Linked DNA regions of Thermochromatium tepidum ATCC 43061. Each later gene encodes a partner of the first gene's protein in a complex. Links are inferred from orthologs where the notes say so. Each region holds a gene or a part of one and is shown on either strand. Other genes may lie near its edges.

Region 1 (14,941 bases):
GTTGAGTCAAGCAAACGGCCTCCTGTCGCGCCTCTCGCTCAGGGTCTACGAGTCCCCGACGCCCAGCCCCCAGGGCCTTCTCTATACCTCGACGCCGGCGCCGAGCCCAGTGCTGGACCACCTGGATCTCTGGCGGCGGGTTCGCATCGCCGATGCGGACTGGGGCGTGCGACTCCAGGCACTTCCGAGCTATCTGGCAGGGACGCGAGTCCAAGCAGGCAGCCAGGCCCTGATGGGGGCCGGTGCGCTGTTGACGCTGGTTCTGTGCCTCTTCTTGGCCGCCCTCCTGCGCAGTCATAGACGCACCGACCTGGCCCTGGCCGAGACCCATCGCGTCAATCAGGCCCTGAACCAGCGCACGCACGAGCTGGCAGCGAGCGAAAGGCGGGTGCACGCCAAGATGGAGGCGCTGATCCAGGCCAGAGACCAGGCCGAGGCGGCCAATCGCGCCAAATCGGTGTTTCTGGCCAATATGAGCCACGAGATCCGTACCCCACTGAACATCATCCTCGGCTTCGCCCAGGTATTGACGCACGACCAGGCCCTGAGCACCAATCAGCGTCAGGGATTGGCAAGCATCCGTCGCGCCGGCGAGTCCTTGCTGACGCTCATCAATGATCTGCTCGACCTGGCCAAGATCGAGGCCGGGCGCATGCATCTAGAATGCGCCATCTTCGATCCGCGCCGTCTGATCGAGGAGACCCTGGACCTCTTTAAGCCGCTGGCCCAAGAACGCGGCCTGGAGCTGATCCTGGAGGCCGGCGCGCTGCCGGCACTCATCCAGTGCGACAAGGTGCGTCTGCGCCAGGTCCTCATCAACCTGCTCGGCAACGCCATCAAGTTCACCGAGACCGGTTCGGTGAGGCTGCACGTGGCTTCAGACCAGGCCGGTTGGTTTGACTTCAACGTCATCGATACCGGGATCGGTATCGCCCCGGAGGAGCAGGCGCGCCTCTTTCAGCCGTTCATCCAAGCAGACAGCGGCGGTCGGCAACGGCAGGGTACCGGCCTGGGTCTGGTCCTGAGCGCTCAATACGTTCGACTCATGGGCGGGGAGCTGACCCTGGAGAGTAAGCCCGGACGCGGGAGCCGTTTCAGCTTCAGGGTGCCGTTTCAGTCCGTGCCGGACTGCGAGGGCGCGCCCGCGTCCAAGGTCGCGGACCCGAATCTGGGCCCCGAACGCCGACCCAGCGCCGCCGACCAAGACGAAGGGGCCATGATAGACCCGCCGCCTGGCGTCGCTGCAGGCCTTGCGCCCGAGTCCGTTGCGGTACGGCTGGCGCACTATCCTGACACCTGGCTGGAGGCGTTGCGGTATGCGGTAAAAATAGGCGATTTCGTGCGCATCGGCAGGCTGCTGGAGCAGATCGCCGGACAGGATCCGGCGCTCGATGAGACCCTTGGACACTGGGCCTATGTCTTTGATCAGGAGGCCTTCCTCAAGGCGCTTGACGGCCAACGCCGATCCTGAGAATCCTTGGCCACCCCCAGGTCCTTGACGTGCAACAGAGGCAACGAGATGTCGATGCCTGATCGGATCAAACTCAACGGCGACCTCAGGGACGGGCGGTTCGAGTTTTTGCGCGATCTTGAGTGCGAGTTGCGATGAGAGCCGAGCGGCGCGCGACCTTCCGGCATGACCCGGTGCGCCTCAAGTCCCGTCCTTCAGGGCCGGATCGGGGCGCGCGGACGGCGTAGGCATCCCTTGGACGATCGATGCGGTGTCTGCTGCTGCTCGATGGATTGGCGCACGATGGAAATCGGCGCACCGCCGCAAGATGAGGCGAAGAAGTAGAACGGCAACCCTAGGGTCCTTCGCGCAACTCTTGGAATGACATCTAAAGGAGCGCTGAATAACTCCCCTCCCCCGCCCGCGGTTACCCTATGCACACATTATTTTTTGGCACGGAATTTGACTTTTCCATGAGATTTCCAGAATGAGGGGTGACTCATGGAGAAGGCGGTGGAAGCCCCAATCGCGGCTAAAGCCGCTCCTACCACCGCTTCGGCACGCGCCATGGCAGCAAGAGCGCCTTTTAAGCGCGATGCCTATCTTTGTTTAGGGCCGGGTTAATAAGCAGCGTTCCTCTAGCATCAGGGACTCGACTTAGCCTCGCGCTGGCGGCGAGTCTCTTGAGCGGGACCAGGGGGTGGTCCTGGCTGGACGCGCCATGACCTTCGACGTACACTCCCGCCTGCCTGGCTCTCTGCCATCGTGTGGGAGCCGTCCCAAGCACCCGCGCGAGGCCCGCCCATGCCCCTTGTTCAACCTCTATTCATCGGACTCTTCGCCTTACTGGTGCCGACCCTGGCCCTGGCCAGCGGTGAGGTCGCCGCCCCCCCATCCATCGACCTGACCGACCAGACCGTCGGCTATCTCGCGCTGCTGATCTTTTGCATTGCCTATCTCTTGGTCGTGGCTGAGGAGTTTCTGCATCTACGCAAGTCCAAGCCGGTCATCATCGCCGCTGGGCTCATCTGGTGCCTGATCGCCTATGCCTATATCCAGCAGGGCCAACCACATGCCGCCGGCGAGGCGGTGCGCCACACCCTACTCGAATATGCCGAGCTGATGCTGTTCCTGCTAGTCGCCATGACCTACATCAACGCCATGGAAGAGCGGCGGGTGTTCGATGCCTTGCGCGCCTGGCTCATCCGCAAGGGCTTCGGTTTCCGCTCGCTGTTCTGGATGACCGGTACCCTGGCGTTCTTTATCTCGCCGATGGCCGACAATCTGACCACGGCGCTCCTGACGTGCGCGGTGGTATTGGCCGTCGGCGGCGACAACCGCACCTTCGCCACCCTGTCTTGCATCAATATCGTGGTCGCGGCCAACGCCGGTGGCGCCTTCAGCCCCTTCGGCGACATTACGACGCTCATGGTCTGGCAGAAGGAGGTGCTGGATTTCTTTGACTTCTTCAAGCTGTTCGTACCCTCGCTAGTCAATTATCTGGTGCCGGCGATCCTGATGTCTTTCGCCGTACCCAAGATCAAGCCCGAGGCGCAGGGCTCCAACATCCACCTGAAGCGCGGCGCGCGACGTATCATCCTGCTGTTTTTGCTTACCATTGCGACGGCGGTGAGCGTGCATCACTTCCTGAACCTGCCGCCGGTCATCGGCATGCTCACCGGTTTGGGCTATCTCCAGATCCTCAGCTATTTCCTACATCGCACGCATGCTAGATGGCACAAGCGCAATGAGGATCGTGCCGCCCTGATCGGCGATATGACCCCCTTCGATGTCTTCAACCCGGTCGCACGCGCCGAGTGGGACACCTTGCTGTTCTTCTATGGCGTGGTGCTCTGTGTCGGTGGATTGGGTCAGATCGGGTATCTGGCGATGGCCTCCGAGATCATGTATGAGCACTGGGGACCGACCCTGGCCAATGTCGCCATCGGTCTGCTCTCGTCCATCATTGATAACATCCCGATCATGTTCGCGGTGCTGACCATGATGCCGGACATGAACGACACCCAATGGTTGCTGGTGACCTTGACGGCAGGCGTCGGCGGCTCGCTGCTGTCGATCGGCTCGGCGGCGGGTGTGGCCCTAATGGGACAGGCACGTGGCACCTATACCTTCTTTGCGCATCTGGAATGGACGCCGGCGATCGCGCTCGGCTTCCTGGCGAGCATCGCCGTCCACTTCTGGATCAACGGCTGAGGTGAGGGAGTGCAGGCTGGCATGGACAAAGTCGCCGCTTGCGGTTATAGTCGCGCGCTTGTCGCCGGCTGCGTCTGCGGGTCGGCACTGCCCCGGAGAGGTGCCAGAGTGGCCGAATGGGCCTGACTCGAAATCAGGTGTACGCGCGAGCGTACCGTGGGTTCGAATCCCACCCTCTCCGCCATTCACCCTTAGTTGTAGGGGCGGGTTCAGAACCCGCCCCTATCGCCATGTAGCCAAGGTCTCTAAGGCCATTCGCACCATGACCTCAGCGCGTTCGGGACTATCGGCCTCGGCATAGGCCCGCAGTTCGGGGGCGTTGCCCGACGGACGCAGATGCAGGATCTCACCGCTTTCGAAGGTGAGGCGCAGCCCGTCGGTGTCGTCGAGTGTCGCAATCGGGCCAAAGTCCTTGCCGAACGTGGCTTCGATGGCAACCTTGTCGCTTGTCCTGTTTCCCGTATTCAGAGCGGCCAACCGCGCCCGACTGAGTTCGGTCGGAAAATCCTTGAGCCGATCGCTGTGGGTGAAGCGTTGGGGCAGACCATCGGCCAGGGCCGAGACCGGCTGACCGCGCTCCACGGCGTCAATCAAGATAGTCACCGCAACCAGCAGTGCGTCGCGCGTCGGGAGCGCCGACAGCACGCCACCCTCGGCGTTCACCAGCGCACTGGCGAGCAGAAAGCCGCCATTGGCCTCGTAGCCGGCGACCGGTTCAAGTCCAGCCTCTATCAGACGCCGCATCCCCTCGATGACGAAGGGCGAGCCGATGCGGGTCCGTAATACCTGCTCGAAAGACCCGCAGCGTTCGACCAGCGTGTTGCTGCTGACCGGTGTGGCCAGTGCCCGGATCCCGAGCCGGCGCGCGCACAGCACACCGGTGAGATCGCCGCGCAGCCACCGACCCCGCTCATCGGCGATCAAGGGACGGTCGCCGTCGCCATCGGCTGAGATGAGGGCATCGAACCGACCGCTCGCGGCCCAATCGCGCGCGCGTGCCTGGTCCTCGGGTCGCACGGCCTCGGTATCGACCGGGATGAAGGTATCGGAGCGTCCTAGCCGTGTGACCTCAGCCCCGAGTGCAGAGAGCACCCTGGACAGGGGGTCGCGTGCGACGCTGGAGTGTTCATAGACGCCAACCCGCAGTCCTTTGAGACAGTCACGTGGAAAGAAATCTAGGTAGCGGGCGATGTAGGCGTCGCGTGCTGAGTCGTCGGGTGCGGGCAACACCCAGGTCTGGTCCTGGCTAAAGGCACCGTCGGCGTCGAAGAGTCCCTCGGGCCGGACGACCGTCTGGGCACGGATGCCCTCCTCATCGGGCTTGAGGATCTCGCCGCTGGGTAGGTTGAACTTGATGCCGTTGCGATCGGCTGGGATATGGCTGCCGGTGACCATGAGGGTTGGGATCGACCGTCCGAGGCCATAGCCAGCCACGGCTGGGCTTGGGATGAGGCCTAGATTGATCGGTTGCCCACCCTGGTCGCGCACGGCACGGGCACAGGCCACCATGATGCGCGGGGTGCTGGGACGCAGGTCGCCACCGATCCCCACCGCCTGGCCGGGCGAGAACGCCTGGATCTCGGTGAGGTAGCTCAAAAAGCCGCACGTGTAGGCATAGCAGACCCAATCGGTCATCCGCTCGACCAGACCACGCGCGCCGCTAGTGCCGAATCCGACCCCGCTTTCGGCCATCAAGTCGCTTATCTGCATCCCAAACTCCTTATGGTGTGATCAGTCTGCCGTTTCGGGTACCGGCCCGTCGGCCGCGTCGGGCGCCTGTGCGCTGCGCGCGGGCAGGCGGGTCTCGGTCGCGGGTTCGCCGACCTCGGCCAGGGGCGCTGCCGGTTCGACTGCCGGCATCTCTGTGCCCGGTTGCGGCATCAGACGATCGATCCAGTCGGCCAGATCTCCATTGCACCAGACCAGGATCAGCCCGGCCAGCAAGACGAGGAGCACCAGATCGGTCATCCAGGGACACCTCTTATCGGCGTAGGGATCGCGCAGCGAGCGCACAGCGCCCTTTGGCCACGGCGCCATCCTGGTGAGTGTGGCGCCGAAGCGGGCGCTGATCCTGGCCTGGGCATTGACCGCCCAGCCGTTGGCCTCCAGCAACGGGTTCAGCGTGCGTTGGCGCAACCTCAGGTGTGCCAGCAATACCGAGGGCCCTGAGATCGCTCCCATCAGTCCCAGCAGCCCCACCAGGACCCGCCACTCGTAGACGAGTCCCATCCCGACCGTCGCCAAGCTGATCGCACCGACCACACCCACCAGCAAAACACCCCCAATCCAGACACCTGACCGCGTGCAGCGCACAGGCGGGTCCGTCCGGCGGCTGCCCTCAGCTAAAGCAGGTCTGACCTCAGCAGTGACGCCCTCCATCGTCTGGGTGATCAGACGTACCAGCCCTCTGTAAGGCGACCAAAAGGCCCTCCAGACGCTCAGCGGCTGCTCGATGAGCTTGACCACAGTCGCATCCCAGTCGGCCCCATCGCGGTCGTAAAAGATGCCGTGGTGACCGACCGCAAGCCTTCCGCCCTCGCCAGCCGTAAGGGCGGCCACAATGGTCAGGGTCTCGGTGCCGCCGCCCGCGGGCAGGCGCCGCCTACAGTCGCAATAGACCAGATAGATCTGGCTGAACTGGGCCAGGGCCGCGTGTCGCTCAAGGTCATCGACACGCACGCAGAGGTCGCATGCGTACCCGTCCAGATAGAGGGTGCCGGCCTGGAACACCGCCTTGCGTCCCGGTGTGTAGAAGTCACGCAGCGAGACGAAGTTCTGGAGCAGCGGCTCCAGGTGCTGGTAGTAATGCACCAGCCGGTCGACCGAGTCGATGGCATCCGATACCCCGGCCAACTCCAGATCCTGCTCGATCAGATCGGCGATCGCGGCCTGGAACGGTCCCTCGACCAGGGCCCGCAGCCGGGTCGCGCCCAGCGGGGCGACCAGGGCGCCGCGTCGATGGGCACGCCAGACCGCATGGGCCTCAAAGCGTGCGCTCAGATCCAACCATTGCGCCTCAGTCAAACACTCGATGTCGCCAAGCAGCGGCACCACCACCCGGGTGCGAAAGGCATCCAGCTCCCGCGCCCAGCGCGGATTGACCCCCTGACGCAGCGGTAGCGGACGCCCAGGCTCGACACGCGCCAGCGGAAAACCCGCCAGTGACTCGGTGGCCGACGACAGGGTCTGGTTGGCCAGGGCGGCATAATCAGCCGCGGACGGGTTGAGTCGCTCGGTGGCGCGCTGGTCGTAGTCGGCCAGTCGGGCTCGGGTGAAATAGTCGTCGATCTTGGTCTTGACCGACTCAAAAAGCTCAGCCGCCGACTCCGTGTCCTCGCCGAGCGGCAGGATGTTGATCGCATCGGCCTCGGCCTGAGCCCACCATTCCAGATACTCGCGCGCCTCGGCGAAGAACCGCGCGCAAAGTTCCCGATCGATGCCCTCCTCGCCGCTGCGGTCGGGGCGCGAGCCGACACAGCGCATGATGTCGCTGATCGCCTGGGCGACCGACTCGTCGCGGGCCGCGCTCGGCTGCACTACACCATCGCCGTTGAAGCGCGACCCGGCGAAGATCTGGGCCGTATTGGCCGTCTCGTCCGCCGTGATGAGGGTCGACTCGGTGCGCCCCAGGTTGTCGAGGATGCGCCAGGCCGAGGCCAGGATCAGGCGCCCTTCCTCGGTGCCGTCGTCGATGGCGTCCAGCGGCAGGCCGGCCTCGTGCTTGAACAGATCGCCCGGATCCTTGAGCCGGCGGCAGGTCCAGCGCACGGACTCCTTGATGTCATCGATGCAAATACGCCCATCGCCATCCCTATCCAACAGATCCAGGGTATGGCGATCGAACTCGAGTCCTTGGGTCGGGCAACTCAAGACCGCCCAGAGCCTGGGGTCGAGTTCAGGCAGATGGCGGATGTCCTCGCCCGAGTCGATCATGACCTGATCGAAACCGCCAAATCGATTGAAGCGCCAGCGATGGGCTGGACGATGGGTGTCTACAGACATGGATCCGGTGTCCTTCTTGACTGACGCCCCTCCTGACAAGGCGAGGCCAGGGGTGGATTGTCGGTCGATCAGACTGGATCGGGCAAGGGCGAGTCCGGCGGCCTGGGTTAGATCCGCTCAGACGACACATTCGGGATATCGTCTCTACAAGCGAGAGGGTCGGCTCGCCCACGCGGACAAGCATGGTCTTGGGCGCACAGCCGATGGAGCGGCACTGAATGTTGTACGTCCGATTGCAGGAGTTCGAGCAAGGGTGCGGCCTTGTGGTAAGTCTCGCGATATTCGGACGCGGGATCGGAATCGATGACGATACCGCCGCCGGCCCAGACCTGGGCGACACCTTGAGACTGGATCAGGGTACGGATGACGATGTTGGTATCCATGGCCCCATCGAAGCCCAGATAGCCGATGGCCCCGCAATAGACGCCGCGCCGATCGGGCTCCAGTTCCTCGATGATCTCCATGGCGCGGCGTTTGGGCGCGCCGGTGATCGAACCGCCCGGGAAGGCGGCGCGCAGCAGGTCGAGCGCTGTGCGTCCAGCCGCCAGCCGCCCCCTGACCGTACTGACCAGGTGATGGACATGGGCGAAGGTCTCGACCTCGAACAGGGCGGGCACCTGGATGCTCCCGATCGCACAGACCCGACCCAGGTCGTTCCTCAGCAGATCGACGATCATGACATTCTCGGCCCGTTCCTTGGGGCTCAGGCGCAGCGACTCGACCAGACGGGCATCCTCAGCCGGATCGTCCGCACGCGGGCGCGTGCCCTTGATCGGGCGGGTCTCGACCCAACCGTCGCGCACCTGGAGGAAGCGCTCGGGCGAGGCGCACAGGATCTGAACCCCCGGTAGGTCCAGATAGGCGCCGAAGGGGGCGGCGTTGAGCGCCCGCAGCCGCTGATAGGCCGTCCAGGGGTCGCCCCTAGCCGGGGCGGCGAAGCGCTGGGCGAGATTGACCTGATAGCAGTCGCCGGCGATCAAATACTCCCGGATGCGCCTCAGGGCCTGGAGATAGGCCGCAGGCGTCAAATTGGACTCGATCGGACCGAGTGTCTGGAACGGCTCGCGGGCCGGGCGTGCGACCGGCGCTACCAGCCGCGCCGCCCAGGTATCGAGCCGATGGGCATCCCAACCGACCAGACAGGCACGCCCCCTGACATGGTCCAGGATCAGGGCCCAGTCATAGATCCCGACCATAAGCTCAGGGAGGCGGTCGGCATCACGCGCGCGATTTGGCAACGGCACGAAGCGGCGCGCCAGGTCGTAACCAAAATAACCGATCGCCCCACCGATGAAGGGCAAGCCGGGCACAGTCTCGCGCTTCGGCCCCAGGAGCTCGCTCAGTAGCTCGAATGGATCGGCAGACGAGCGCCCGCTCAAACCCCAGGCGCACCACTCGCTGTCGGCACCGCGTGTCACCAGGGTTGCGACCGGAGCGGCCGTTAAGATGTCGAACCGCCCTTGGTCGCTGAACGGACGCCCGCTATCGAGCCACACCGGCCAGGGGTGGTCGAGCAGGCGCTCCATGTAGCGACTGGCATCGGGTCGATAGGCGAGATCGCGGACGTGAGGAGACATGCCCCAAGGCCGGTGCGGCCCTTCAGCGCGGTGCGCGATCGTCGAGATTGGCCGGACACAGGACCTCGCGCATGATGCCGATCAGTTCGAGCAGCTGCGCGTTGCGGATGCGGTAATAGATCCGGTTGGCCTCCTTGCGCGCGACCACGATGTTTTTATTCCTGAGCTGTTCGAGGTGTTGCGAGATGTTGCTCTGCGAGGTTCCAGTGCGCTCGACGATCTCGCTGACCGAGAGCTCATTCTTGCCCAGCGAACAGAGGATCTTCCAGCGCAATGGGTGGGCCATCGCCTTGAGCGCGTTGGCGGTCAGGGTCGTGTCTTCATCCTCTTGGGGAATTTCGGGGGTACTCGATTCGTTCATCCTTCACTCCTCCATTTGTTTTTAATCAGGCTCGACGCGGGTATAGCCCGTCATGTCCTTGGCGATACAGATGATATCGCTGATCCGGCCCTCGCCATCCTTCACCGCGGTGCGCGAGAACAGGATCGGCACCCGCCGCCCGTCGCGGGCGATGAAGCGTGCCTCGATCTTGCTCAGGGCCCCGGTACGGATCAATGCCTCCAGCCAGAGACCCATGAAGGCGCCGGCCTGTTCGTCGCCCTCCTCCTCGAACACGTCGCCGATCGAGAGACCAAGTAGCTCCGCCTCGCTGTACCCCAGCAGGCGCTGTGCAGCCGGGTTGGTCAGCTTGATACGTCCGTCCGGCTCCAAGACCAAGAGCGCCTCGCCCATGTGGGTGATGATGTTCTCCAGATATTGGCGGGCCTCGGCCAGTTCACGCGTGCGCTCGGCGACCTTGAGCTCCAGGGTGCGATTGAGGGCGCGCTCCTTTTCGATCAAGCGGAAATAGGTACTGATCTTGTTGATGAGCTGGGCGTCCTCGATCGGCTTGAGCAGATAGTCCGCCGCGCCGATCGCAAACCCCCGGCGCTGGAACTCCTCGGACTTGAAGGCCGCGGTGAGGAAAATAATCGGGATGTCGCGCGTGCGCTTACGCAGCTTCAGGAGCGAGGCGGTCTGGAAACCGTCCATCTCGGGCATCTGCACATCGAGGATGATGAGATCGATGTCGGGGTGCGCATGGGTCAAGGCGATCGCCTCCTGACCTGAACTGGCCTCGAGCACGGTGACATCGAGATGGCGCTCGATGAGCGTGCGCAGGGTAAAGAGGTTGTGGGCGTGATCGTCGACGATCAGGAGCTTGAAGCCAGAGTAGCGCGTCATGTCCTCTCCGTTGCATGACCAGGGGCGGAGGTCCGGGGCCGTTCATCGAGCAGAGGCCCCGGGAGGGCCGAGGTCGCTTGCCCCAGCACCTGAACCAGCAGGGCCGTGAGCGCCTCGGGGGCGACCGGTTTATTCAGGCGGGCGACCTCGCCGCCCCTCGGACAATCGGCGAGTCGCGGATCGGACCCTGGGTTCACCATGACCGCCACGACCGGATGTGGCCATGAGGTCTCGATCAGGAGGGTCTGGATCGTATCACAGGTCGTCTCGGTGGACCCCGAGACGGCCAACAGGATCAGGGCGCAGCCCTCGCCTTCCTCGCGCAGCGTCTCCAAGGCCTCATCGAGATCGGCAGCGGTCTGGACGCGCAGGCCGCGTCGCGACAGCTCGGAGGTGAGCTGAACCAGGGTCTTGACGTCGCGTTCGATGATGAGCACCCAGGGCGTCCCCGGCCCAGACAGGGGCTCGGTGCCGTCCTCGACCTCCGTGCCCACCCCCTCGATGGCCTCGAGTGGCCCAGGGGTCAGAGGGACTGACTCAAACCGCGTCTCGGGCACCGAGGCCCCAGTATCCGGCGACAGCGCCAGCGGCAACAGCAGCGAGAAGCGCGAGCCAAGACCCGGCGTGCTCTCGACCTCGATGACACCGCCGAGCAGGGTCGCCAGCTCGCGGCTGATCGCCAGACCCAGGCCGGTGCCGCCGTAGCGGCGGCGCGTCGAGCCGTCGGCCTGCTGGAAGGCCTCGAAGATGATCTCTTGCTTGTCGGGTGGGATACCGATGCCGGTGTCGATCACACTCAGCATCAATGGCCGGTCCGATTCGGGGCGGGTGCCGACCTCGACCCGGACCTCGCCGCGTTCGGTGAACTTGATCGCATTGGCGAGAAAGTTCTTGAGGATCTGGCGCAGCTTGTCGCGATCGGTCTGAAGCGAGTCAGGTGCGCCCGGCATCAGCCGCAGGATCAGCTCGACCGGCTTATCGGCGAGCTGGGGGCTAAAGAGCTCGATCAGGTCCTCCAGCATCGGCCTCAACTCGACTGGCTCTGGATTCAGGCTGAGTCGTCCGGATTCGATGCGCGAGATGTCGAGGATGTCGTCGATCAGCGCCCGCAGATCGCGCCCGGCCTCATGGATGACCTGGGCCTGACGGCGCTGGATCGGATTCAGACCATTGTCCTCGGCGCCGAGCATCTTCGAGAGCAACAGGATCGAATTGAGCGGCGTGCGTAGTTCATGACTGACATTGGCCAAAAACTGTGACTTATAGCGGTTGGACTGTTCTAACTCGCGGGTATGGGCCCGTGCCACGCGTAGATGCTCGGCATGGGTCGCGGCCAGCTCGGTGAGGCGCTCGCCGAGTTCACGCAGCTCACGCGGCCCGCGCCAACTGAAACGCAGGGGTTCACCGTCGTGCAGGATGTGCTGGATACCGCCGAGCAGCTCGTGACCGAAATGCTCGACACGCGCCGCGATCCAGCGTGCGAGCACCATCACGGCCAGCACCAACAAGGCGATGATGCTCAACACCCGCACGATCAGCTCGTTGCGGAAGGCATCCAGGGGCGAGGGATCGACCACACGCCCGACCCAGAGTGGGAAGCCGTCCTCGGTCAGGAACATGGGTACCCACAGCATCTGCCGCCCCTGTTCGTTCTTCCACAGCGCCAGCTTGCCTTCGCTAAAGATCGCCGCCAGCCCTGGAAAGGTTTCAAAGGCCTCCGGTTGACCGCTCGCCGGCTGACCGGGGCGCAGATAGCTGCCGTCGTGATTGACCCAAAGGGTATTGCGGTAAAACTGTGCCAATCCGCCGACATCGATGGTCAACACCACCGCCCCCTGAGCGGAATTGCCCGGCTCACCACCGATCAGGCTGACCAGATTGAGCGTCATGAGTCGGCGCGGATCCTCAACGCCGGCTTGGGGATCGATCCGGATGCGACTGACCATGACCGCGCCGGGCTGGCTCTGCAGGCCGGCATCGAGGAACTGACGGTTTGGTAGCTGGGGCGGCTGGGCGGTCGGGCGCCATTCTTGGGTGCGCGCATCGCGCACCAACCAAAAGCGCTCCTGTCCCTCGGCGTCGAAGAACAGGATCTGGATGACGTCGCGCTGATCGGCCAGGATCTGGTTGATCCAGGTGGTATAGCGCGCGCGCGCCAGGTCGATCTGACCCGACTCGCCGCGCGCGCCCAGGATCAGCCCCGGCTCAGGCAGCTTGGCTAGAAAACGGATCAGCTCGTGACGGCTGGCCAGATGCTGGTCGAGATCGCGGAAATCGGCACGCAGATTTTGCAAATAGGCGCGCTGATAAAAGAGCGCGGTACGATCGAGCACCAGCGGCAGATTGATGAGCGCGGCCAGGATCAACGGCATCAGGCCGAAGATCAGCAGGAACAGCAGGATATAGGCGCGCAGCTTGAGGTCGGGTGCACGGATCTGGGGCATCCGGGGTCAGAGTGCGCGGACCAGGTCGAGTACCTGGGCGGCGTGACCCTTGGGCTTGACGCCATAGAGGGCGTGACGCACGACACCGGATTTGTCGACGACGAAGGTCGAGCGCAGGATACCGAAACGCTTCGCACCGCGGACCTCCTTTTCGCACCAGACGCCATAGGCCTCGCACACCTTGCCGTCAGCGTCTGAGAGCAGCTGAATCGAGAGTCCGTACTTGTCGCGGAAGGAACCGTGACGGGCGCAACTGTCGCGGCTGATGCCGAGGATCTCGGTCTCGGCGGCCTCGAACTCGGGCTGCAGGTCGGTGAACTCGAGCGCCTCCAGGGTGCAACCGGGCGTGTCGTCCTTGGGGTAAAAATAGATCACGCAATGACGTCGCCCACTGAGCGAGGCGAGGCTCACCGGCTCCATGTCGGCGTTGGGTAGGGCGAAATCCGGGGCGCGATCGCCGGGTTGCAGCATCGGTGAGTGCTCCATCGACAGGTTGAACGATGTCGCGAATGTAGGCATGACGGCTCGGGCCGTCAACTCCGATCCCTGTCGCCCCCCTTGCCCGCCGGCAGCCAGACACGTCCGATCATGCCACCCCCGGGGCGCGGTGTCAGCGTCAGTTCCATCCGGTTGGCCCGTGCCAACTGCTGGGCCACCGCCAGCCCCAAGCCGGTACCGCCGGTGCGGCGGTTGCGCGAGGACTCCAGCCGATAGAAAGGGCGAAACACGGCCTCGAGTTCCGACTCCGGGATGCCCGGACCACGATCCAGCACCTCGATCGCAACCGCCTCCTCCTGACAGTCCAGCCGCAGCTCGACCGGCTGTTCACCGCCATAGCGCAGGGCGTTCTCCACCAGATTGGCGAGGATGCGGCGCAAGGCCAGGACCGCAACCGCCCGGTAGCAGTCGGGCCCGGGCGTCCAAAGCAGATGCGACCGCTTGGCGACCACCTCCGTCAGCAGTGTATTGAGCTCGACCATCTCGGGCGGCTCCGCACCCAGCGTCCGGCCTAGCTCTAGGGCCTGGCCGATGAGGGTATTCATCTCATCGATGTCGCGCTCCAGGCGCTGCGTCAATTCAGGCGGCGTGCCCTCCGGCAGCATGGCCACTGCCAATCGCAAGCGCGTCAGGGGTGTGCGCAGGTCGTGCGAAATGCCGGTCAACAATAGGGTGCGATCGGCCAGCAACTCGCGTACTTGACGGCTGGTTTGGTTGAAGCGACGTGCCAGATTGGCCAGCTCGACCAGGCCGGTCTCGGGCAGATCCTGGGGCGAGCGCCCAAACGCGACCTCCTCGGCGGCCTTGGCGAGCCGGCGTACCGGGCGCGATACCTGGCCGGCCAGGATCAGGGCCGTCAACAGGATCAAGCCCACGGCGACCAGTGCAATGATCGTCAGCCCCAGCAACGGTTGGGTGCCAATGCGACTCCGGGGAAAACCGATCCATAGGGGTTCTTCGTCGATGTCGCGACCGATCTCGACCCAGAACCAGGGCTCGCCGGCGTTCGAGGCGCTTATCATCTCGACCGGGCGCCCTAACCGCTTGCTGAGCGCCTGCTCCAAACGCCACCGATAGGGGAAGAAGTGCCGTTGGTGATCGACGACAGGTGGCTGTTCGTCGAGGCCTAATCGATATTGGTCGATCAGATGCCGCCGATAGTTGGCCCGCGACTCAGGTGGCAGCTGATGAAAGGTACGTGCCGCCAGCACCATGATGTTGGCCAGATCTGCCGCCGAACGTTGTGAAAGTGGCAAGAGCACATAGACCACGATGGCCGAAGCAGTCACCAGGGTGAAGGCGCCGAAGGTAAGGATGAGCGTCAGCAAGGTGCGACCAAAGAGGGTTGCTGGCAACAGCGACGCCCACCACCGGCTCATGGTATGCCCGCCGGGGTGAACATATAACCCCGCCCCCAGACGGTACGGATATAGCGCGGCGACTTGATCTCGGGCTCAATCTTGGCGCGCAGACGCGCAATCTGGACGTCGATGCTGCGATCGAAGGGCGAGCGCTCATAGCCCTTGAGCAG
Region 2 (14,944 bases), 1.6 Mb from region 1 along the record:
GTTTTATGTCGGGACTGGGGTGACGCGGCTCATCGGGAGGCTTGGCCTGGATCGCCTCCGCAGGTTCGCCCTCTATCCTCGTCTGCTCGAGTCCTTGGCCATCACGGCCCGCCCGGTCATACCCCAACCGAGCACGGACGCCGACCTGGATCTCTTCATCGGCTGCTCGGGCGCGAGCGTGCAAGGCGGGGCGATCGCGGCAACGCGCCTCCTCTGCGAGCGGCTTGGACTCCGGGTCCGGATCGCCTCCGAAGCGGTCTGCTGCGGCGCCCTGCAGCGTCACAACGGCCTTCCTGAAGCGGCCGATCGTGCCCGCGAACGGTGCGCCCAGATCCACGGCGGACGCCCACTGGTCGGTGTCGCCAGTGCCTGTGTCGCCGAGCTACGCGGGCATCCGGCCCTCAGCCAGACGCTGGAGGTCTGCGACTATCTCGCCAGCCGTCGCTGGCCCGAGACGCTCATCCTGGCGCCGAGGCGAGGGCGCGTGCTGGTGCACGAACCCTGCTCGCAGCGACGTCTGCTCGGGGGCAATGCCGCCGTCTATCGGCTGCTGGCGCGCATCCCCGGGCTAGAAGTCGCGCCGCTTCCAGACAACGACCGCTGTTGCGGCGCCGCCGGGAGCTATCTGCTCCAGCAGCCAGCAATGGCTGCTGCATTGCTCGAAGACAAGCTGCACCTCATCCGGGACTTGAAGCCGGATATCATCGTGACCATCAATCCGGGATGCGCGCTGCACCTGCTCGTCGGGATCCGCGAGTCTGGTCTCACCACCGAGGTCCTACATCCGGTCGAGTTGATGGCGCGCCAACTCACCGAGCCTCGCTGATTTGTAAATCCTAAAACCCTCAACGATGAACACTCAGCACGACCGCCGTTATACCCAGATCGATCGGCTGCTCATCGGCGTCGATCAGGCGCTGCGCACCGTCTTTGGCAGACCGCGTGTCACCGAGCGCAAGAATCCGGCCGCCGACCTGAAGGAGTCCGAGCTGCGCGAGGATCAGCGCCGCCATGTCGCGCGTCTGATGCGTATCAACCACACCGGCGAGGTCTGCGCCCAGGCGCTCTATCAGGGGCAGGCGCTCACCGCCAGACGGCCCGAGACCCGGCACCGTCTGGAACGCTCGGCACGGGAAGAAAACGACCATCTGGCCTGGTGTGAGGAGCGGCTAGATGAATTGGGCGAGCGCAAGAGCCTGCTCAATCCGTTCTGGTATGCCGGATCCTTCGCGCTGGGCGCACTGGCGGGGCTGGCGGGCGACAGATGGAGCCTAGGCTTCGTCGTCGAGACCGAGCGTCAGGTCGAGGATCATCTCGATGAACACCTGGCCCAGATCCCGGCCCAGGATACAAAGAGCCGAGCCATCCTGGAGCAGATGAAGGCCGACGAGATCCATCACGCCCAGGTCGCCAAGTCGGCGGGCGGGGCCGATCTGCCCGCGCCTATCCGTCAGGCGATGAAACTGACCTCGCGCGTGATGACACGCACGGCCTACTGGCTGTGAGAAGGCGGCCTAGGACGCCTCGCGGATCTCAAAGTCATGGGTGATGCTCGCCGTGGCCCCGAGCATGATCGAGGCCGAGCAGTATTTCTCCGCGCTCAGTCGGATCGCCTGCTCGACCCGCTTGGGGTCAAGACGGCGCCCGGTAAGGATGAAGTGGATATGGATGCGGGTGAAGACCTTGGGATCCTCGGTGGCACGCTCGGCCTCCAACTCGACCACGCAATCCGTGACCTGCTGGCGCCCTTTGCCTAGGATCAAGAGCACGTCGAACTGGGTGCAGCCGCCGAGGCCGAGGAGCAGCATCTCCATCGGCCTCACCCCGATATTGCGTCCACCCAACTCGGGCGGGCCGTCCATCACCACACCATGCCCAGAGCCGGACTCGCCCAGCATGGCGACTCCATCGATCCATTTCACCCGTGCCTTCATAGCCTAAGTATCTCGTCGGTCGTTGTATCTGATGATTTAGACTGTTCACAAACCTGGAGAGGACGGAAGGCTAGCATAAGTTCGACAACACCACCCAGCCTGCCTAGAATCGACTCAGTTTCGCCCACCCAGGTCGAGGTCGAGCGATGAGCATTCAGCGAATGCCGAAGGAAGATCCCCGTTGGCTAAAGCCCTTTCTGGCGCACTGCCATACCAAGAACTATGACAAGAACATCGATTTCATCCGGCAAGGACAACCGGCAGAGAGCCTCTACTATCTCATCGAGGGTTCAGCTTCAGCCCTGGTGCTCGACGAGGAGGATCGCCGTGAGCTGATGCTGGCCTATATCAATAAGGGCGAGTTCATCGGCGAGATGGGGCTGTTTATCCCACAGACGACGCGCAGCGTCATCGTGCGCACCCGTACCAAGTGCAAGGTGGCCGAGATCAGCTATCAGCGTCTTGACCGCCTGCTCGAGGATGAGCTCGCCGCTGTGGCCAAGGACTTTCTCTACAGCCTCGGCGCACAGCTGGCCATGCGTCTGCAGACGACCAGCCGCAAGGTCAGCGATCTGGCCTTTCTCGACGTCACCGGGCGGATCGCCAGCGCCCTACTCGACCTCTGTCAGCAGCCCGATGCCATGACCCATCCGGATGGGATGCAGATCCGGGTGACCCGTCAGGAGCTCGGTCGACTCGTCGGCTGTTCGCGCGAGATGGCCGGACGGGTGATGAAGACCCTGGAGGAACAGGGCTTGGTCAGCGTCAAGGGCAAGACCGTCGTGGTCTATGGCACGCGCTGAGGTCGATTAGAAAAAGAGTCGCTTCAGCTCGACACCCGGATCGGGCGCACGCATGAAGGCCTCGCCCACCAAAAAGGACTGGACGCCGTGACAACGCAGCCGCATGACGTCCTCGCAGCTCAGGATACCGCTCTCGGTGACCAGCAACCGATCGTCCGGGATCGCCGCCAGCAGACCAAGCGTGGTCTCCAACCTCACCTCGAAGGTGCGCAGATCGCGGTTGTTGATCCCGATCAGCCGTCCAGGCACGGCGAGCGCCCGCGCGAGCTCATCGGCATCGTGCACCTCGATTAGCACATCCAGCCCCAATGCATGCGCCAGCGCGTTCAGCTCATCCAGCTGGGCATCGGACAGACAGGCCGCGATCAGCAGGATGGCATCAGCGCCGATCAGACGCGCCTCATACACCTGATAGGGGTCGATGATGAAATCCTTGCGCAGGACCGGCAGGGCGCAGGCGGCGCGCGCCTCCTGGAGATAGGCATCACTGCCCTGGAAGAAACTGACATCGGTCAGAACCGAGAGACAGGCCGCGCCGCCGCGCTCATAGCTCAGCGCGATCGCGGCGGGATAAAAGTCGGGTCGCAGCAGGCCCTTGCTGGGACTCGCCTTCTTGATCTCGGCGATCACCGCCGGCTCACCGGCTGTAACCCGCCTTTGAAGCGCGGCGGCAAAACCGCGCACTGGCCCGACCTCGGCGAGCGCGGCCTTGAGTTCAGTCTCTGACCGACGCGCGCGGCGCTCGCCGACCTCCTCGATCTTACGCTGGACGATCGTCTTTAGGATATCCGCAGTATGAGTCATGGACCTTTGCGTCATCTCGTATTAACCCGGCCCTCAAAAATGAGGTGGATCGCGCCTTACGGCGCTCCTACCCCACCACCGCACCCCGTAGGAGCGGCTTTAGCCGCGATTGGGGCGGTTGAGGGGGCAACAAGCCCCGCCATCGGGCCTTACGGCGCCCCTACAGAGCCGCCGACCCGCCTTGCCGAGATCCACCTTTAAACAGGGCCAGGGCTTGAAATTGCCCTATCGTTCACGCCTTCCAGGAAGATTGCTCGAAGCCTGTTGCAGCCTTCTTGACCGATGGTCTTTATGGGACACCTCTTTGAGGAAACGCCGAATAAATCGCGTGCCTCTCAATCGCGGCTGAAGCCGCTCCTACAAAATCAATTGGTTACTGGAGAAGGTTTTGCCACGAATGGAATCGGCGTTTCCTTAAAATTAAGATCAGTGTCAATCGAACCCCTTGGTCAGGGCGATCAGGCGTTCCAGACGCCCTTGGGCCTCGCCATTGTCGATCAACTGAGCCGTTAGCATTACACCCTCGGCGAGCGACCCGGCCCGTCCGGCAGCATAGATGGCCGCGCCGGCGTTGAGCCGCACGATGTCGCGCGCCGGACCTGGCTCGCCGGCGAGTACGCTTTGCATCAGCGCCAAGCTCTCCTCCGGGCCAGAGACGCGGATCCTATCCAGCGGCGCACACCGGAGCCCGAAATCCTCGGGCCGCAGGCTGTAGCGATGGACCTCGCCGTCGCACAGTTCGGCCACATCCGTGGTGTCGGCGATGCTGATCTCGTCGAGACCGTCGCGGGCATGGACAACCAGCACGTGCCGGCTTCCGAGTCGTTGCAACACCCGGGCGAGCGGTTCGATGAGCTCGGCATCAAAGACCCCCAGCACCTGATTGGGGACCCGCGCCGGATTGGTCAGCGGTCCCAGGATGTTGAAGAGGGTACGCACACCCAGCTCGCGCCTGGGCGCGATGGCATGTTTCATGGCGCTGTGATGGCTGGGTGCAAACATGAATCCGACCCCGACCTCGCGCACACAGCGGGCGACCTGCTCGGGGCTAAGATCAAGCCTGACACCGGCGGCCTCTAGCACATCGGCGGCACCCGATGTGCTGGAGACCGAGCGGTTGCCGTGTTTGGCGACATGACAGCCGGCGGCGGCGGCGACGAACATGCTGGTGGTCGAGACGTTGAAGGTGCCCACGCCATCGCCGCCGGTCCCGACGATGTCTACCCGGTGATCCAGTCCAGAGAGATCAACCCCGGTGGCCAGCTCGCGCATCACGGCGGCGGCGGCGGCGATCTCGGTCACGGTCTCGCCCTTCATGCGCAGCGCGACTAGAAAACCGGCGATCTGAGCCGGCGTGGCACCACCGGTCATGATGGTCCGCATGACGGCCATCATTTCATCGCTGCTGAGATCACGCCGTTCGATACAACGCGCGATGGCGTCCTTGAGCTCCATATCAGCGATCCTCCAGGAAGTTTTCAAGCAGACGCTGGCCCTGTTCGGTGAGGATGGACTCGGGATGGAATTGCACCCCCTGGATCGGCAGGCGGCGATGACGCACGCCCATGATGCACTCGCGCGTCCCGTCCGGGCCCTGGGTCCAGGCCGTGACCTCTAGACAGTCCGGCAGGGTCTCGGGGGCGATCACCAGCGAGTGATAGCGGGTGGCCTCGAACGGATCGGGCAGCCCGGTGAAGACGCCCAGACCTGTGTGATGGACGGGCGAGGTCTTGCCGTGCATGACCTCGGGTGCCCGGACGATCTGTGCGCCGAACGCCTGACCGATCGCCTGATGGCCCAGACAGACGCCCAGGATCGGCACCTGGCCAGCCAGGCGCTTGATCAGGTCCACCGAGATCCCGGCCTCGTGCGGGGTGCAGGGTCCGGGTGAGATCACGACCCGCTCGGGCGCCAGCGCCACGGCCTCCTCGACCCCCAGTTCGTCGTTGCGCACGACCTTCACCTCCGCACCGAGTTCGCCGAGATACTGCACCAGGTTGTAGGTGAAGGAATCGTAGTTGTCGATCATCAACAGCATGGACAGCGCATCCTAGGATTCTTGGGGCGACGCTGCATTCTCGCCCAAACGCCCCGCAAACGGAAACCGGAATGCGTCTGCGCTGCCCGCCTGCCTGAGATTCATGGTTCAATACCGGCTTGCCCAAACCAAGATCCGTTCCGCAAGCATGAGAGCGACCGATGGATGTTGAACTGATCGAGATCCAGGAATTTCTGGCCAGTCATCCGCCCTTCGATCAGCTGCCCGAGGAGACGCTGGCGCGTCTTCCACGCCGTCTGTCGGTGCGCTACTTCCGTCGCGGCACGCCCTTTCCGCCTGAGGTACCCGACCCGCCCTGCATTTACATCCTGCGTCGCGGCGCGGTGGAACTGCGCAACATGCGCGGCGAGCTGGTCGGAAAGCTGGCCGAGGGCGACCTGTGCGAACAACATTGCCGGGGCACGGAAGACGAACCACGACTCCAATGCAGAACCGTCGAGGACACGCTCGTCTATGTCCTGCCCTGCTCGGATCTGAACGAGTTGCGTGCGACGCATCCCGCCTTTGCCGAACACTTCGAGCAATCGACCTCGCGTCGGCTGCGCAAGGCACTCGACGTCGTCATCGAGTCGCCACCAACCGGCCACGGGCTCATGACGGTGCGGGTGCGCGACCTGATCCGGCGTGCACCCATCACCACAGGCCCAGAGACCAGCATCCGCGAGGCCGCGCGCCTGATGTCCGAACACCATGCCTCCTCGCTGCTGATCATGGACGGCGAGCGTCTAGTCGGCCTGGTCACCGACCGCGATCTGCGCAACCGCTGTATCGCCGTCGGGCGCCCGACCGACCAGCCGGTGCGCTCGATCATGACCGAGACCCTGACTACGGTCGATGTGGACACGCTCGGCTTCCAGGCACTCATCACCATGACCAGGCTCAATATCCACCATCTACCTGTGATCGAGGATGGGCGGGTCGTGGGACTGATCTCCTCGACCGACTTCACCCGCCTCCAGAGCGCCAACGCCATCTATCTGGTCGGTGACATCCATCGTGCCGACTCCATCGAGACCCTCGCGCAGATCGGGAACAAGATCGCCGAACTTCAGATCCACCTGATCCTGGGCGGGGCCACCGCGACCCAGGTCGGACAGGCGATCAGCGCCATCACCGATGCCATCACCCTGCGTCTGATCGAACTGGCCGAGGCCAGGCTCGGCGCCCCCCCAGTCCCCTATGCCTGGCTCCTGGGCGGGTCGCAGGGCAGGCGCGAGCAATCCGTGCATTCGGATCAGGACAACGCGCTCCTGATCTCCGACGAGGCCAAACCCGAGGACGAGGGCTATTTCGCCGCCCTGGCCCGCTTCGTCAACGATGGACTCAACGCCTGCGGTTTTGTCTACTGCCCGGGCGAGGTCATGGCCAGCAACCCGAAATGGCGCCAGACGCTGCGCGTCTGGAACAAGTATTTCTCCAACTGGATCCTCAAGCCCGAACCCATGGCGCTGATGCTGTCGAGCGTCTTTTTCGACATGCGCTCGCTGCGCGATCCCAAGGGGCTATGCGAGGAACTGCACGAGCGCATCATCGAGAAGTCGCGCGCCAACCGGATCTTTATCGCCTACATGGCCGCCAACGCGCTCAAGAATCGTCCACCCTTGGGCTTCTTCCGCAACATCGTACTGATCCAGGGCGGCGATCACGACCATACGTTCGACATCAAACATCGCGGCCTCATCCCCATCATCGACCTGGCGCGCGTCTATGCCCTCTCGGCCGGGATCCTCGAGAACAACACCAACGAGCGGCTCCAGGCCGCCGCCGAGCGCGGTGCCCTGAGCCGCGACGGCGCGGCCAACCTGATCGACGCGCTCGAACTCATCGCCACCCTGCGCATGCGCCACCAGGCCGAACAGATGCGCAAGGGTCAGCCGCCCGACAACTTCCTCGCGCCGGATGCGCTCTCGCCACTCGAGCGCCGACACCTGAAGGATGCCTTCGTCCTGATCAATACCATGCAGGAGGCGCTCGGACAGCGTTATCAGACTGGGCGGTTTACCTGAGATGGCCTTCCTGACCGACTGGACCCAACGCTGGCGTCACAGGCGCGCGCCACCGGGACCGGTGCGCGATTATCTGGCCCGACCCCTACCGAGCCCGCGCGCCGACTATCGCGCCGTCGAGTATCTGGCCCTCGACCTGGAGACCACCGGGCTCGACCAGCGCCGGGATCTGATCCTGAGCGTCGGCTATGTGGTGCTCCACGGACCCGAGATCGATCTCTCGAGCGCACGCCATCATCTGGTGCGCATCGACCGCTCGATCCCAGAATCGAGCGCCGTGATCCACCAGATCACAGACGATCAAGCCGCTGCCGGAAAGGACTTGCCAGAGGTCCTCGCCGAGGTGCTGGCCGCGCTCGCCGGACGGGCGATGATCGCACACTGTGCCAGCATCGAGCGGGGCTTTTTGGCCAATGCCTGTAAGCGCTGCTGGGGCCAGACCGTACCCTTGCGCATCATCGATACCCAGACACTGGCCTATCGGACCCTAGAACGACGCCAGATCCCGTGCAAACCCTCAGACCTGCGACTGCATGCCCTCGCCGGGCGCTACAATCTACCGCGCCACAGCGCCCACAACGCCTTGAGCGACGCACTCGCGGCCGCCGAGCTATTCTTGGCCCAGGCCGCCTATCGCGACGACGGCAAGCGGCTGCGGCTATCGGAGTTTTTGTGTTGACGAGGCCCAAATGCCTCGACTCGGCTAGATCGCCACTCAGGCCAAGGTTTAGTATTGTGTCGACGAATTCGCTCGAAACGCCGACGACAATCGCCCGTCGACCCAAGCCATACACCCCCAGATAGAGATCGAGGAGAACTGATCCATGTCGGAAGAAAAAGTCTATCCGGTCCCCGCCGAGATCGCCGCTAAGGCCCACATCAATGCCGAGCAGTACGCGGCCATGTATCGGCGTTCGATCGAAGACCCGTCCGGCTTCTGGAGCGAGCAGGCCGAGCGGTTCGTCACCTGGAGCCGCAAATGGGACTCGGTGATGGACTACAGCTACCAGGCTGAGGATCTGCACATCCAGTGGTTCAAGGGCGGCAAGCTCAATGCCTCCTATAACTGTCTCGACCGCCATCTAGAGACGCGCGGCGACCAGGTCGCCATCATCTGGGAAGGCGACAATCCCAACGAGGATCGCCAGATCAGCTATCGCGAGCTGCACGCCGAGGTCTGCCGGCTGGCCAATGTCCTCAAGTCATATGGGGTCAACAAGGGCGATCGGGTGTGTATCTATCTGCCCATGATCCCCGAGGCCGCGGTCGCCATGCTCGCCTGTGCCCGTGTCGGTGCCATCCATTCTGTGGTCTTTGGTGGCTTCTCGCCCGACTCGCTGCGCGACCGGGTACTCGACTCAGAGTGCAAGCTGGTCATCACCTCGGATGAGGGCGTACGCGGCGGACGTCAGGTTCCGCTCAAGAAGAACGTCGACATCGCCCTGCGCGAGTGCCCCAATGTCACCACGGTGATCGTGGTCCGACGCACCGGCGGCAATGTCGATTGGGTCACGGGGCGGGATGTCTGGTATCACGAGGCCATCGCCGCCGCCGCCCCTGAGTGCGTGCCTGAGGAGATGGACGCCGAGGATCCGCTGTTCATCCTGTATACCTCAGGCTCCACCGGCAAGCCCAAGGGGGCGTTGCACACCACCGGTGGCTATCTGGTCTATGCCGCCATGACCCATCAGTATGTCTTTGACTACCAGGAGGGCGAGGTCTATTGGTGTACCGCCGATGTCGGCTGGGTCACGGGTCATACCTATATCGTCTATGGGCCGCTTGCCAACGGCGCGACCACGCTGATGTTCGAGGGCATCCCGAACTATCCGGATATGTCGCGCTTTTGGAATGTGGTCGACAAACACAGGGTCTCGATTTTCTACACCGCCCCGACGGCGATCCGCTCGTTGATGCGTGCCGGCGATGAACCGGTCAAGAAGACCTCGCGTAAATCCCTGCGCATCCTCGGTTCGGTCGGCGAGCCGATCAATCCCGAGGCCTGGGAATGGTACTATCGCGTGGTCGGCGAGGGGCGTTGCCCGATCGTCGATACCTGGTGGCAGACCGAGACCGGCGGCCATCTGATCACCCCGCTTCCGGGTGCCACCCCGCTCAAGCCTGGCTCGGCCACCCTGCCCTTCTTCGGCGTGGTGCCTGCACTGGTCGATGCCTCCACCGGCGTGCTGATCGAGGGCGAGGGCGAGGGGGCGCTGGTCATCACTCAACCCTGGCCAGCGCAGATGCGCACCGTCTTTGGCGACCATCAGCGCTATGTCGACACCTACTTCAGGCAGTATCCGGGTTATTACTTCACGGGTGATGGTGCACGCCGCGACGCCGATGGGTATTACTGGATCACAGGTCGCATCGACGACGTGCTCAATGTCTCAGGGCACCGTCTCGGCACCGCCGAGATCGAGTCGGCCCTGGTGCTGCACCCGCATGTGGCCGAGGCGGCGGTCGTCGGCTATCCGCACGACATCAAGGGTCAGGGCATCTATGCCTTTGTCACCCCGATGGCCGGGGTCGAGCCGACCGACGAGCTAAAGAAGGAGCTGGTGGCACTGGTGCGCGGCGAGATCGGTCCGATCGCCACCGTCGACATCATCCAGTGGGCACCGGGTCTGCCCAAGACCCGCTCGGGCAAGATCATGCGCCGCATCCTGCGCAAGATCGCCGCCAACGAGATCGATTCGCTGGGCGACACCTCGACCCTGGCCGATCCGACCGTGGTCGAAGATCTGATTGCGAATCGCGCCGTCAAGTAAGAGGCGCGTCTGTGGCCCGGCGCGTCCGGGCCGCACCATTCGTCATCGAGAGGGAGCGGGCTAAACAAGCCTGATGGAATGGTTGAAAGACCAAAATGGATTTCGGTGGATTGATTTATAACAGGCTTCAAGCCGTGTCTCACCCCGCCGGCTAGACCGGAAACACTACGATGATAGTGTTTTTGGCACTGGATGCGGTTTGAATCTTTACATCTTCAGAGGTTCATCTTGTCTTCTGGTTTTCGAGTTGGAGTCTTTGTCGACGCCGAGAATGTGCGCTACAACGGCGGCTATCAGATGCGTTACGACATCCTGCGGCGCTTCGCCGCGCGCAATGGCGGGGTGCTGCAACGTCTCAACACCTATATGGCCTTCGATGCCGAGCGCGCGCGCGAGGACCCCGAATATAAAAAGAAGGCCCAGGCCTATCAGCAGATGGTGCGAGACTTTGGCTGGAAGATCACCGCCAAGACCGTGCGCCGCTACACCGACGAAAACGGCAATATCACTACCAAGGCCAATGCCGATCTCGACATGGCCGTGGATGCCATGCTCCAGGCCGGACGGCTCGATCAGGTGCTCCTGGTCACGGGCGACGGCGATTTCTTGCAGGTCGTCGAGGCCCTGCAAAATGCCGGTTGCCGGGTCGAGCTGATCGGATTCAAGAACGTCTCGCGTCTTCTCCAGCAGCGGGTCGATGCCTATTATTCGGGCTTTCTCATCCCGGACCTGCTCCCCATCTCCTATGAACCGCGCAACGACTGGGGTAAGCCCGGATCCTGCGTGCGTGGGGTCTGCACCAAGTGGTTCCCCGACAAGGGCTATGGCTTCCTGCGCTTCATGAATCAGATCTCGAGCAATCTCTGGATCACAGATCCGCGCGAGCCCGACTCACCCTATATCAGCGTCTTCTGCCATGCCAACGAGGTTGCCGACGAGGTGACCGAAGATCAGCTGATGAATCGTGAGACCATACTGGAGTTCTATGTCAATGAGAGCGAACAGAAGGACAATGGACTGGTTGCCAACAACGTGAGACTGGCCTTCTCGGTCAACCGTTAGCGAACACCAACCTCCGGAGCTGCAGATGGCGAAGGAAGCGGTCACACTCAAACCCTCCGGCTTGGCCTGGCGACTCGTCAAGGATCAATTCATCTCCGAATTCCAAATGCAGACGGCTTATCAAGAGGCCCGGAGCAAGGGACGGACCTTCGTGCAGCATCTGGTCGAGGAGAAGATCCTCGACAGTCGCCGTATCGCCGTCGTGGCCGCGCAGGAGTTCGGTGTCCCGCTGCTCGATCTGGATGCCTTCGATCTCTCCGCGCTGCCGCTCAACCTGGTCGACGAGCGGCTGATCAACAAGCATCGGGCACTGCCTCTGATGCGCCGCGGCAACCGGCTGTTTTTGGCCGTCTCGGACCCCACCAACGAGCAGGCGCTCGAGGAGATCCGCTTCAACACGGGCTTGACCACAGAACCCATCCTGGTTGAGGACGCCAAGCTCGGTGCGGCCATCCATCAGGCGATCCAGGCCCAGGATACGAGCATGGTCGGCGACTTCGCCGACGCCGAACTGGAAAAGCTCGAGATCGAGGGCGGCGAGGAGGATGACACCGAAAACCCAGACGCAGCCGTCGATGAGGCGCCGATCGTGCGCTACGTCAATAAGATCCTGGTCGATGCGATCACGTCCGGGGCCTCGGACATCCATTTCGAGCCGTTCGAGAAGTTTTTCCGCATCCGCTTTCGTCAGGACGGACTGCTGCGCGAGGTCGCCAATCCGCCGCTCAACATCGCCAATCGCCTCACCTCACGCCTCAAAGTCATGTCGCGGATGAACATCGCCGAGCGGCGCGTGCCCCAGGATGGACGTATCAAACTCAAGCTCAGCCGCAATCGCGACATCGATTTTCGCGTCAACACCTTGCCCACGCTGTATGGCGAAAAGATCGTGTTGCGGATCCTCGACTCCAGTGCGGCCCAGGTCGGGGTCGATCAACTCGGCTTCGAGCCCGAGCAGCGCAAGGCCTTTCTCAAGGCGATCCAAAAACCCTATGGCATGATCTTGGTCACGGGCCCGACCGGCTCGGGCAAGACCGTCTCGCTCTACACCGCCCTCAATCTGCTCAACCGCCCCGAGGTCAACATCTCCACGGTCGAGGACCCGGTCGAGATCCAGGTACCCGGGATCAATCAGGTCAATCTCAACCCCAAGAGCGGCCTGACCTTTGCCGCCGCGTTACGCGCCTTTCTACGCCAGGATCCGGACATCATCATGGTCGGCGAGATCCGCGACCTGGAGACCGCCGAGATCGCCGTCAAGGCCGCCCAGACCGGACACCTGGTGCTCTCGACCCTGCATACCAACGACGCGCCCCAGACCCTGACCCGTCTGGCCAACATGGGTGTACCGCCCTTCAACATTGCCTCGTCCGTACTGCTCATCATGGCGCAGCGTCTGGTGCGGCGGCTGTGTCCGCACTGCCGCCAACTTCTGGATCTGCCGCGGGAGACCCTGCTTGAAGAGGGCTTCACTGACCAGGAGATCGACGCCGGATTGAGCATCTATGGTCCGGTCGGGTGCGACAAGTGCAACAAGGGTTATCGTGGACGTGTCGGTATCTTCCAGGTGATGCCGGTCTCGGAGGAAACCTCGCGTCTGATCCTGGAGGGCGGAAATGCCATGCAGCTGGCCGAGCAGGCCCGACGCGAAGGCATCTCGGATCTGCGCACCTCCGGACTGCGCAAGGTCAAGGCCGGCATCACCAGCCTAGAAGAAGTCAACCGGGTCACCACCGATTAACCCCTGAGGAGGGCTCTGTCATGGCCGTTGCCACCACGACTAAAGCGAAGCCAAAACCCAAGCCCGAAGAGGCCAGGATCTTCATCTGGGAGGGCACCGACAGGCGCGGGGCGCGGCTCAAGGGCGAGTCGCGCGCCACCGACATCAATACGGTGCGCGCCGATCTACGTCGCCAGGGCGTCAACCCAATCAGTGTCAAGGTCAAGCCCAAGCCGCTGTTCGGCAGCGGCAAGAGGAAGATCACGAGTCAGGATCTCTCGGTCTTCACCCGTCAGCTCGCCACCATGATGTCGGCGGGTGTGCCCCTGGTGCAGGCCTTCGACATCGTCGGGCGCGGACACGAAAACCCGAAGATGCAAGACATCATCCTGGCGATCAAGCAGGACATCGAGAGCGGTACGGCGATGTCTGTTGCACTGGCCAAGTATCCAATCTATTTCGACGATCTGATGTGCAGCCTGGTCGCGGCCGGCGAGCAGGCCGGTGTGCTCGATGTGCTGCTCGACAAGATCGCGACCTATAAGGAAAAGACCGAGTCGATCAAGGGCAAGATCAAAAAGGCGCTTTTCTATCCGGCCGCCGTCATCGTGGTGGCGATCGTGGTCACCGTGGTCATCCTGCTGTTCGTCATCCCCCAGTTCAAGGAACTGTTCACCAGCTTCGGCGCCGATCTGCCGGCCTTCACCCTCATGGTCATCGGCCTGTCGGACATCATCCGGGAGTGGTGGTGGGCATTCATCTTCGGGTTGGCGGCGCTCTCCTACGCGATCAGCTCGGCCTTCAAGCGCTCTAGGGCCTTCCGCGAGATGGTGGACCGGCTCAGCCTCAAGATCCCGATCATAGGCCCGATCCTGAACAAGGCGGCCATCGCCCGCTTTGCGCGCACCCTCTCGACCATGTTTGCCGCCGGTGTGCCCCTGGTCGAGGCGCTACAATCCGTGGCCGGGGCCACGGGCAATGCCATCTATCAGGAGGCGGTGCTGAAGATGCGCGAGAACGTGGCGACCGGTCAGTCGCTGCAACTGGCCATGCGGCAACTCGATCTCTTCCCACACATGGTCGTGCAGATGACAGCGATCGGCGAGGAGTCGGGCGCGCTCGACGACATGCTGGGCAAGGTCGCCGATTTCTACGAAGAGCAGGTCGATAACGCGGTTGATGCACTGAGTAGTCTGCTGGAGCCCATGATCATGGTGGTGATCGGCGGTCTGGTCGGCAGCCTGGTGGTGGCCATGTATCTGCCAATCTTCAAGCTGGCCTCGGTCGTCTAGCTCATTTGGAGTCTGAACAAAGACCATGTCGGTGCCCGTCTGGCTGGAGCCGCTCGAGACGAACCCCTGCCTGCTCTCTACGAGCGCCGTGCTGCTTGGGCTCGTCCTCGGCAGCTTCCTCAATGTCGTCATCCTGCGTCTGCCGCGCATGCTGGAGGCCAGCTGGCGACGCGATTGCGCCGAACTCCTGGGTTCCGACGCACCGGCACCCGAGACCGATGCCCCGCCGCTCAGTCTGTCGCAACCGGCCTCGACCTGTCCGGCCTGTGGGCATCGGATCCGCGCCCACGAGAACATCCCGATCCTCAGCTATCTGCTGCTGCGTGGACGTTGCTCGGCCTGCAAGAACAGGATCAGCCCGCGCTACCCACTCATCGAGGGTCTCACGGCGCTCCTGACCCTGATCGTGGTGATCCATTTCGGTCTGACGGTGCAGACAGCGGCCGCCCTGGTCCTGACCTGGTCGCTGATCGCGCTCGCCGTCATCGATCTC

Evidence for each region.
Region 2: the proteins of pabB (region 1) and E6P07_RS02755 are in contact, whole or in part, in a solved structure (PDB 8RP0), measured with the Escherichia coli proteins. The link is inferred for Thermochromatium tepidum ATCC 43061 from one-to-one orthologs.

The regions. Positions count from the first base shown.
Region 1 is NZ_CP039268.1:2,222,377-2,237,317, forward strand. What follows is about bases 7,009-9,929. They hold pabB (aminodeoxychorismate synthase component I), read right to left. Parts: upstream 9,244-9,929; coding sequence 7,774-9,243; downstream 7,009-7,773. Other genes in these bases: E6P07_RS10220 (hypothetical protein), read right to left, coding at 7,009-7,666; E6P07_RS10230 (ArsR/SmtB family transcription factor), read right to left, coding at 9,266-9,604; E6P07_RS10235 (ATP-binding response regulator), read right to left, coding at 9,626-9,929. Also shown: E6P07_RS10195 (CHASE domain-containing protein), read left to right, coding at 1-1,471; sodium:proton antiporter NhaD, read left to right, coding at 2,255-3,664; E6P07_RS10215 (phosphomannomutase), read right to left, coding at 3,887-5,374; more of E6P07_RS10220, read right to left, coding at 5,396-7,008; more of E6P07_RS10235, read right to left, coding at 9,930-10,468; E6P07_RS10240 (hybrid sensor histidine kinase/response regulator), read right to left, coding at 10,465-12,912; E6P07_RS10245 (peroxiredoxin), read right to left, coding at 12,919-13,383; E6P07_RS10250 (ATP-binding protein), read right to left, coding at 13,446-14,765; E6P07_RS10255 (response regulator), read right to left, coding at 14,786-14,941. UniProt on the Escherichia coli protein: Part of a heterodimeric complex that catalyzes the two-step biosynthesis of 4-amino-4-deoxychorismate (ADC), a precursor of p-aminobenzoate (PABA) and tetrahydrofolate.
Region 2 is NZ_CP039268.1:580,792-595,735, reverse strand. What follows is about bases 3,789-6,712. They hold E6P07_RS02755 (anthranilate synthase component II), read right to left. Parts: upstream 5,580-6,712; coding sequence 4,998-5,579; downstream 3,789-4,997. Other genes in these bases: E6P07_RS02750 (putative nucleotidyltransferase substrate binding domain-containing protein), read left to right, coding at 5,741-6,712; trpD (anthranilate phosphoribosyltransferase), read right to left, coding at 3,974-4,996. Also shown: E6P07_RS02785 ((Fe-S)-binding protein), read left to right, coding at 1-826; coq7 (2-polyprenyl-3-methyl-6-methoxy-1,4-benzoquinone monooxygenase), read left to right, coding at 852-1,505; E6P07_RS02775 (OsmC family protein), read right to left, coding at 1,515-1,934; cAMP-activated global transcriptional regulator CRP, read left to right, coding at 2,081-2,737; indole-3-glycerol phosphate synthase TrpC, read right to left, coding at 2,744-3,541; more of E6P07_RS02750, read left to right, coding at 6,713-7,606; E6P07_RS02745 (exonuclease domain-containing protein), read left to right, coding at 7,608-8,285; acs (acetate--CoA ligase), read left to right, coding at 8,431-10,377; E6P07_RS02735 (LabA-like NYN domain-containing protein), read left to right, coding at 10,606-11,439; type IV-A pilus assembly ATPase PilB, read left to right, coding at 11,465-13,180; E6P07_RS02725 (type II secretion system F family protein), read left to right, coding at 13,201-14,451; E6P07_RS02720 (prepilin peptidase), read left to right, coding at 14,477-14,944. UniProt on the Escherichia coli protein: Part of a heterodimeric complex that catalyzes the two-step biosynthesis of 4-amino-4-deoxychorismate (ADC), a precursor of p-aminobenzoate (PABA) and tetrahydrofolate.